One region of the Paenibacillus sp. 203 genome, then DNA from elsewhere that is predicted to be linked to it. Evidence: riboswitches for the same ligand, from Rfam matches in the RefSeq annotation. Region 1 holds a riboswitch; each other region holds the start of a gene.
The links. A riboswitch is a leader RNA that binds a small molecule or an ion and turns the genes downstream of it on or off. The one in region 1 is predicted to bind glycine.
Positions count from the first base shown of each region.

Region 2: linked by a shared signal. The riboswitch ahead of sdaAB (L-serine ammonia-lyase, iron-sulfur-dependent subunit beta) and the one ahead of gcvT (glycine cleavage system aminomethyltransferase GcvT) in region 1 are both predicted to bind glycine.
Region 3: linked by a shared signal. The riboswitch ahead of WA407_RS16575 (alanine/glycine:cation symporter family protein) and the one ahead of gcvT (glycine cleavage system aminomethyltransferase GcvT) in region 1 are both predicted to bind glycine.

Region 1 is NZ_JAXCHD010000005.1:89,874-92,978, reverse strand. It holds gene gcvH (glycine cleavage system protein GcvH) at 122-520, opposite strand; glycine riboswitch at 915-1,013, shown strand; gene gcvT (glycine cleavage system aminomethyltransferase GcvT) at 1,190-2,290, shown strand; gene gcvPA (aminomethyl-transferring glycine dehydrogenase subunit GcvPA) at 2,417-3,105, shown strand, end outside.
Region 2 is NZ_JAXCHD010000007.1:13,830-16,934, reverse strand. It holds gene WA407_RS16965 (DUF6359 domain-containing protein) at 1-1,071, opposite strand, end outside; glycine riboswitch at 1,287-1,402, shown strand; gene sdaAB (L-serine ammonia-lyase, iron-sulfur-dependent subunit beta) at 1,614-2,303, shown strand; gene sdaAA (L-serine ammonia-lyase, iron-sulfur-dependent, subunit alpha) at 2,293-3,105, shown strand, end outside.
Region 3 is NZ_JAXCHD010000006.1:342,532-345,636, forward strand. It holds gene WA407_RS16565 (LacI family DNA-binding transcriptional regulator) at 1-329, opposite strand, end outside; gene WA407_RS26760 (family 1 glycosylhydrolase) at 589-702, shown strand; partial or broken gene WA407_RS26765 (family 1 glycosylhydrolase) at 692-958, shown strand; glycine riboswitch at 1,125-1,201, shown strand; glycine riboswitch at 1,220-1,314, shown strand; gene WA407_RS16575 (alanine/glycine:cation symporter family protein) at 1,474-2,892, shown strand; gene WA407_RS16580 (hypothetical protein) at 2,992-3,105, opposite strand, start outside.

The DNA.
Region 1 (3,105 bases):
CTATGTCAGGTCATAGCGACTATTTATACAAAAACTGAGCGGACTAACGATGCTCTTATTTAATTCAATATCCATATAAAAAACCAGAATAAAGCGTTATTATTTCATGCTGTATTGCTCATTATTGCACATCAGAAATCAACTGCTCGTATTGATCCGCAGACAGTAGCTTGCCCAATGCTTCCTCCACATCTTTATCTATCTCTACTTCGATCATCCAACCTTTTTCATAGGGAGATTCATTCACTAGCTCAGGCGTACTTTCCAGCGCTTCATTCACTTTTAATACGGTTCCCGTCACCGGAGCAAAAAGGTCGGATACCGTCTTCACCGATTCAATCGTACCGATTTCCGCTCCCTGCTCAATCGTTACTCCCGCCTCAGGTAATTCTACAAAAACAATATCACCCAGTTGATGCTGTGCAAAATCTGTAATACCAATCCGCAACGTTCCATTCTCTGTGCGCTGAACCCACTCATGTTCGTCTGTATACCAAAGTTGCTGCTTCACTTCACCCATTTTGTTCCCCTCGCTTCCATATGAATAAAATCGCTTTTGCTCACCTGTATTAGACAGGTTAAGATTATGACAACAGGAACACTCATGTCAATAATACTAACAAAAATACTTCATATGACCTCATATGGCGTACTATATAAAAATATGATAACTTATAACAAACGCTTACATATCCTTATTTATATATTAAATGTTTTTTATATTGTTTTTGATGACATTTTTATTGACATTTTGAATGAATTTGCGTATTAATGGGTTATAGCAAATGCTTTGGGAAACACCCCGACAACTGCAAACGCGGATGAACGCGGAGGGAGAGACTGCCAAAAAGATTCGCATAGCTGTTGCCGCTTATGAGACAGTTGTGCACGCGAATCGGATCAAGTTGTTATCTGCAAAGCCAGGTAATATACTGTTGATCCCGAAGGTAGCGCCGAAGGAGTAAGCCTGCATTGCAGGTGAATCTCTCAGGCAAAAGGACCTCTGCCGGACGCATCTCTGGAGAGCATTCGCTATTGGAGCGGATCACCCAAGGGGAAACCCGGTACATACCGGGGTAACTTTCTGGTATCAAGGACAGAGCTGAAAAAAGAGTGTAGACTGCCGTCTATACGTTTTTTTCGGCCTGTCTTTTTTGTTTAGCCGATCACACCGAATAGGAGTGGAAAAATGACTAATTTGCGAAAAACACCGCTATATTCGTCCTACGGGACGCAGTCTGGGGTTCGTTGTATTGACTTTGGCGGCTGGGAGCTCCCCGTTCAGTTTAGCGGCATTCAAAAGGAGCATGAGGCCGTCCGGCAACGTGCGGGTTTATTCGATGTATCGCATATGGGCGAATTTTTGGTTGAAGGCAAAGAGGCCGAAGCTTTTCTGCAAAGGGTGACCACAAATGATGTCAGCCAGTTGGAACCAGGTCAGGCACAATATTCACTCCTGTGTTACCCCGATGGAGGGGTAGTAGACGACCTGCTTGTTTACTGCAAAGGACCGGAGCGCTACATGCTCGTTGTGAACGCCTCTAACATCGATAAGGATTGGGATTGGCTCATTCGCCATAGGCCTGCATCCGTTCACATGGAGAATGTGTCTGATGCGATAGCATTGCTGGCGTTGCAAGGACCGGAAGCAGCACGTATTGCCGCAGCCGTGGCAGATACGGACATTACGAATCTGGCATCTTTCCGCTTCCATGAGAATGTGCCATTGTTCGGAGCAAAAGCACTCGTCTCACGAACCGGATATACGGGCGAAGACGGTTTTGAGTTTTATGTACCTGCTGCGGAAGCACCAGCCGTATGGGAGGGTTTGCTTCGTTCCGGTGAGTCGTATGGGCTGATTCCCGCTGGACTTGGTGCTCGGGATACCCTACGCTTTGAGGCACGGTTGCCGCTGTACGGACAGGAGTTATCTGCCACGATTTCACCACTCGAAGCCGGTCTAGGGTTCTTCGTCAAGCTGAATAAGGGAGATTTTATCGGTAGAGAAGCACTGCAACGTCAGAAAGATCAAGGGATTCCTCGCAAATTGATCGGGCTGGAAATGATGGATCGCGGTATCCCACGCGCCCATTACCCGGTATTCGCAGAAGGACAACACATCGGTGAGGTCACAACGGGGACTCAGTCGCCCACCTTGAAGCGTAATCTCGGCCTCGCCTTGGTAGACAGTCGTTTTAGCGCCCTCTCCACACCGCTGGAGGTTGAGATTCGTGGCAAACGCCTGCGTGCCGAGGTGGTGACAGCACCCTTTTATAAACGCCCGCGCTGATCTTAAACTCTCCTTATTTCTATAAAGCAAACATGTCAGATATGAACTTCCGGGTTTCTCATCTCACACTTTTTTATTAGCTAATTTACGATTTAAAATTTTGCTTTTCGAAAGGAGCTAGAACCTATGAAGCAGCATCGTTATCTCCCTATGACTGAACAGGATCAAACCGAAATGCTGCGTGTGGTCGGCGTTTCATCCATCGATGATTTATTCAGTGACATTCCAGAGGCCATTCGATATCAAGGGGAACTCCCTCTTTCTTCTCGACTCGGCGAGAGAGCCTTAACCCGCCACTTGGCCGAGCTTGCTGGACACAACGCCAATACAGACACACATGCCAGCTTTCTTGGCGCAGGAATTTATGATCATCATATTCCGTCCGTCATCCAGCACATCACTTCACGCTCGGAATTCTATACAGCCTACACCCCCTATCAGCCGGAAGTAAGCCAAGGCGAGCTACAAGCCATTTTCGAATTTCAGTCGTATATTTGCGAATTGACGGGCATGGCTGTAGCTAATGCCAGCATGTACGACGGAGCGACTGCACTGGCGGAAGCGGGCTCACTGTCCGCCGCAGCTACCCGCCGTAAACAGCTTATCGTATCAAGGTCCGTCCATCCGGAAGCACGTCAGGTATTGGCAGCCTATGCACGCGGATTGGATTTGGACATCGTGGAGATCGGCTGTTCGGACGGCGTAACGGATGCTAATGCGTTAGCGGCGGCCGTATCGGAACAGACTGCGGCTGTTTTGGTCCAAAGCCCCAACTTTTTCGGAGCCGTGGAAAACCTGAAGCCGATGGCTGATCT
Region 2 (3,105 bases), on a different contig from region 1:
GCGCACACCCTTGGTAATGCCGAAAGATTGATCTGCGGCTACTATGTCAGTAGCATTCACGTCACCAAGCGCATTATAACGGAAACGAACACCAAAGTTGGTCGCCAGCCAATCGGAGCTTGTTAATCCTTGCATCGCCGGTGATGCTGCTTCTTCTGCAGTCATGCCTTTGGCCGGATTAGTATAGGCTCCACGACGGTAGCCATTCATAACTTCGGAGGAATCCCAACGGTTTTTGTTACGGTCCGCATTATAATGATCGGAGATGAAGAAGACGCTCCCCCCGTTATTCACGTATTGCAGCAGAGCGGCCTGCTCGGATGCCTTAAAGGCAACATTCGCTTCACCAATAATGAACACATCATATTGGCGCAGCTTGTCATATGTTATGGCCTGCTCTCCATAAGTAAAAGGAATGGGACGATTCAATTGGTCTACCGTAAAGCCTACATTACGCAGTCCATTGGCAAAGTCGGAAAAGGCGCCTTCAATGACCCAATCTGCTGCACCAGCGGTCTGTGCGTGCGTATTATCGAACAGCACCTTTTTGCCTTTTCCATCCGGCAATGTAGTACCGGGTTGACCCGGGTTGCCAGGTTCACCTGGTTCCCCCGGTTCGCTTCCGCCCACCAGTTCAACAGCGCTTGGGCTTTTCACTCCACCAAAATTATTGTAGGCGCCGAGTGTACCCGTCACACGAATTTTGCTGCCGATCAGCTCAGGATGGCCTGACAGCCCAAATTGCCCTCTATACGCTGAAGTCAGCTGTACATCCAATAGATTAGACGTATTACGTTCATTTGCCTGATCGGCAATCAGTACGTTAAAATCATTCGCGAACGGAGAAGAAAAGTTAGCCGTTTTCGATCCGGTAGCATGTCCGACAATGAAGCCTTCCACCGTCACCGTACCTCCACTGCTTTGGCCCTGAAGTGCTTCGGCTACTGTCGATGCTCCCTCTGCCTTGACCTGACCGAGTGGAACGAAGATCCCGATCAGCAGTGATACGATTGCTGCTAGATGCAGCATCCCTTTTAAGCGTGAACCTGTGAACCGCAAGCCTTTTACCATACGTCAATATCCCTCCTATGTTTTCCATAAATGTACTTGTCCTTTATCAGATTAGCCGCCAATCTTCTAATTCCTTCCTGATTTCATCCATAATTATGTAAATTTTAATCTTTTTTATTGGAAACGCACCTGTTTATGTAAAAATTGAACCCTGTGATTGACACCGAGCACGGCATACATTACCCTAAGAAAGACATGTAGAACGGTATACGCGAATGAAGATGACGGGAGAGTCTGTCCAGGGAGCCTACACTCTGGCGGCACCGAAGGAGCAAGACGCCAGCACCCGGCTGGCGGATAATCTCTCAGGTCCATGTATCGTCATCTGACGCAACTCTGGAGAGAGCGCAAGCCACCCAAGGGGTAAGGCGGTAAGAACACCGCACGAAACTCTCAGGTAACGAGGACAGAGATAAGGGAAACTTCCTTATCCTGTCCTTTTTTGTGCTCACATTGTGCGTCAGCATTAGGAACCGTCATAACCGCGCAAAGACGCGGAAATACCATATAGTATGGTATTAGAACATACAGGGGGCCACACCATGCGTTTCAAAGATGTATTTTCTATTATCGGCCCGGCCATGACCGGACCTTCCAGTTCACACACCGCAGGCGCGGTGCGACTCGCACGCGTTGCCCGGCACTGGCTCGGAGCGCAGCCTGACCGTGCCCGCATGACATTATACGGCTCCTTTGCCGATACGTATAAAGGACACGGTACAGATCTGGCGCTCATCGCAGGACTGCTTAATTACGATACGGACGATCACCGGATTCCCGATGCCGAGCAGTGGGCCGAACAAGCCGGGATGGCCGTGGAATTCGCCGTCAGCGGACTCCCCGCCCCTCATCCGAACACTGTCCGTTTCGAGCTGTGGAAGGGCGAGGATCAGCGCACACTGTTGGGCTCCTCCATCGGCGGCGGCAGCATCCATGTCCAGCAACTGAATGAATTCCGGGTCAATCTGACCGGGGAGCTGCCTACGCTGGTGCTTCTCCACTCAGATAAACCCGGTACATTAGGTGCGGTGACTTCAGCGCTCGGCGCTGCTGACATTAACATTGCCTATATGCATGTGGATCGCAAAGGCCGAGATGGTGAAGCACTTACCGCCATCGAAACGGACAGTCCACCTACGGCTGAACTGATCGCAAAACTGCGCTCTTTGCCTCATATGTATGAAATTAAAATGATTAATTTGAAAAAAGGAGCTGAATCCGATGCGGTTTAGCCATTTGCATGAGATCAGCGCTTTATGCGCTGAAGAATCCACCACGATTGGCCGCTTGATGATTCAAGAGCAGGTACAAGAAACGAATACAACGGAGGAAGAAATCTTTCGTCAAATGTCTGATTATTATGAAGTCATGAAGGAAGCCGTTCATCGCGGACAGACACAAGACACCGTATCCCGCAGTGGATTGACGGGCGGGGACGGCAAGCGCCTAGCCGAGTATCTGCGGGCAGGGGAAACCTGCTCCGGCGATGCCTCCGCGCTCGCCATGGCTTATGCCCTCTCCGTGTCGGAGGTTAATGCATCCATGGGTCGCATTGTCGCCACGCCTACCGCAGGCTCATGTGGGGTTATCCCTGGTGTATTCATCAGTGCGCAGGAGCGGTTCGGCTGGGATGATGAGCATATGGTGAACGGACTATTCGCCGCTGGAGCTATTGGCTACGTGATCGCCAACAACTCCTTCATTTCTGGCGCGGAGGGAGGCTGTCAGGCTGAGATTGGCTCAGCTATCGGGATGGCCGCTGGTGCTATGGTCGAGCTGCGCGGTGGTACGCCTGAACAGGCTGTTCACGCCGTGGGTCTCGCTCTTAAGAACACGCTCGGCCTGATTTGCGACCCCGTCGCCGGACTCGTGGAGATCCCGTGCATTGTGCGCAACGGGCTGGGAGCCGTGACTGCGCTTGCCGCAGCGGACATGGCTTTGGCGGGTGTGCGTAGCGCTATTCCGTCTGACGAAGTCATTGACGTGATGCTTGAAGTCGGCAGTGCGATGCCGTCGAAGCACCGCGAGACTGCC
Region 3 (3,105 bases), on a different contig from region 1:
AAATCCTCAAAGGCTTGAAGCTCTTTCTTTTTGTCTTCTCCCGAAGTATAAATAATGGTTTGAAATTCATATTGGCCCGCTACTTCCACAAAGCTGTCCAGAAAAGCGAGAACAATTTCATTAATAGTTGAAGTAATGATACCGATCTGAAGCGTCTGACCCTTGGATAGAGAAATGGCATTTCGATTAGGAACATAATCTAATTCCTGCATGATTTTCAAAATTTTAGCTCTTGTTTCATGACTAACATGGGGGGACTGATTTAATACTCTGGATACCGTAGCTTTGGAAAAGCCCGCCAGTTTTGCAATTTGATCAAGATTCGACATGGTGCTTCTCCTCACATAAAAAAAATACTTGACATGAAACGCGTTACAACGATTAGGATGCTTATGAAGGCATTACGTCTATTTTAAGGTATCTGTCAATGCATTTCAAAGGAGAACGGTTATCGTTAGGTTGCATTGTTCGCTGAAATGGGCTTTAAAGTATTATTGTCACATTATGAAACACCGCTAGGTCTGATTCAGAAGTATAATGGCTGGCTGGGACGTGAAGTCATAGCATTACGTAAATTATGCCGAAACAGTGTTTACACGCTATAAGGATAAAGTAAAATACTGGATGACCTTTAATGAAATCAATGTAATGACCATGAGTCTGTTCACCGGTGGCGGTGTGGTTATTGACCTCTGTGCATGACACGTATCGAATTGATTACTTGCGTCAGCATATTGCCCAAATGAAGGAAGCGATTGCCGACGGTGTTGATCTGATTGGTTACACCAGCTGGGGCCCTATCGACCTTGTGAGCATGTCTACTTCCGAAATGTCCAAGCGCTACGGATTTATTTACGTTGATCTGGATGATGACGGTAACGGAACGCTCAAACGCTCCAAAAAGGACTCATTTAACTGGTATAAAAATGTGATAGCAACCAATGGTGAAGAATTGTAATTCCATCATCTCGGGCGGGTATAGCAGAGGACATCCTAAGGATGCAATCTGCTGTACCCGCTTTTTCGATAGACACAATAATAATATTTCAGAGGGCTTCACAAACTTTTCACTTGTAATAAGCTGAAAGTTTTCTGTATAATGAATAAAAATTTCATATGTCTGGTTGATGTTTGCGGGAGATGGAACGAAAGTTCCGACCGAAGGGGCAAAACTCTCAGGTGCTTAGGCTGATTACAGCAACAAGCGGGGACCGTAAACGGACAGAACTCTGGAGAGACCCTTAATTGGGCGCCGAAGGTGCACCGCAGAGAACATCTGCTTAAACTCTCAGGCAAAAGGACAGAGACGCGAATAACCTGTGACAGGGAATGCCCTAGGCTTTTTTATGAGCTATTAGAGGTAGAAACCTGCACAAGATGGTTGTATTTTTTCGTGCCTTTAACCTCTCCAGGAGTCGAATCAGCGGATTTGACTCTTTTTTGTTTTCTAATATGCTGGAGGAGCGGGTTGAAATGAATTTGGTACATGTATTAGAAACGATTGACAGCTGGATATGGGGAGCGCCGCTTCTTATTCTCGTAATGGGCACTGGGTTGTGGCTAACGATCCGTTTGAAGCTACTTCAGGTTATTCGATTGCCTTTGGCGCTCAAGCTAATTGGTAAAGCGCCGGACGAAGGTAGCGGAGATGTAAGCAGCTTCGGAGCATTGAGTACGGCACTGGCAGCTACTGTAGGTACAGGAAGTATCGTCGGCGTGGCAACAGCGATCAAACTGGGTGGGCCCGGTTCATTATTCTGGATGCTGGTTGCAGCTTTTTTCGGGATGGCAACCAAATATGCGGAAGGATTATTATCCGTTAAATACCGTGTTAAAGACCGGAACGGACAATTTTCGGGTGGTCCGATGTATTATATTGAAAACGGGCTTGGCCGCCGTTTCAAGCCGCTGGCGATGTTGTTTGCCTTTTCTGGTGTTCTTGTAGCCCTATTTGGAATCGGTACTTTTCCGCAAGTAAAGGCTATCGTTTCTTCGACGGAAAGTAGCTTTGGAGTGCCAACGGTAGTTACAGCGATCATTATTTCCGTGTTAACGGCTGTTGTTACGATTGGAGGACTCAAAAGTATTGCCAAGGTATCCACAAAGATTGTTCCATTCATGTCGGGGCTCTATATCGTAGTTTGCTTAATTGTACTCATTAAGTTTGCAGGAGAGCTTCCTCATGCGATTGCTTTAGTATTACAAGGGGCCTTCTCGACCACATCTGCAACGGGTGGATTTGCCGGAGCGACGATTATGTTGGCGATGCGAAGCGGAGTTGCCAGAGGTATTTTTGCTAATGAAGCCGGTTTGGGAAGTGCGCCAATTGCAGCAGCAGCTGCTAAGACGAAATGGCCTGCAGAACAAGGGCTGATATCCATGACAGGCGTATTTATTGATACGATGATTATTTGTAATCTGACGGGATTTACGTTGCTGGTTACGGGAATATGGAGTGGAAATGACGATGGAGGTCTGATGACCCAGCATGCGTTTTCCAGTGCCTTTCCGGCTGGTGCAGAGCTCGTGACGATTAGCCTTATTTTATTTGCGTTCACAACGATACTTGGCTGGAATTACTACGGAGAACGTTGTGTTGAATATTTACTGGGTGTCAAATGGATTAAACCATACCGTTATCTGTTCATCGCACTTGTAGCAGGAGGTGCGTTCATCAAGTTGGAAGCCATTTGGCTACTGGCAGATATCTTTAACGCAATGATGGCTTTCCCGAATCTGATCGCACTGCTTGGCTTATCGGGAATCGTAGTTGCAGAAACCCGAACCTATATGGATTCTTTGTATCCTAATAAGAAAAAGGGCATTCTTGCAGGTGCCAATGTAGGGGCTGCTATCCAAGTAGAAGAAAAAGGACAAACGGTTAATTCATAAAATCAAAAAGGGAGTGCCCTCAGCCATCATAGGCTTGGGGACACTCCCTTTTTGATTTTTAAAGTGATGCGCGTAAAGAAGCCATAATATATGCCTGATTCAACTTTTACCAAAGCCTCCATATTCCATTTCACCGGCTGCAATGTTTACGATTTTTTCTGATTGCTCATCATTAATATTGTAATCGACCAGGGTGGAAGGGGCACCGAGACT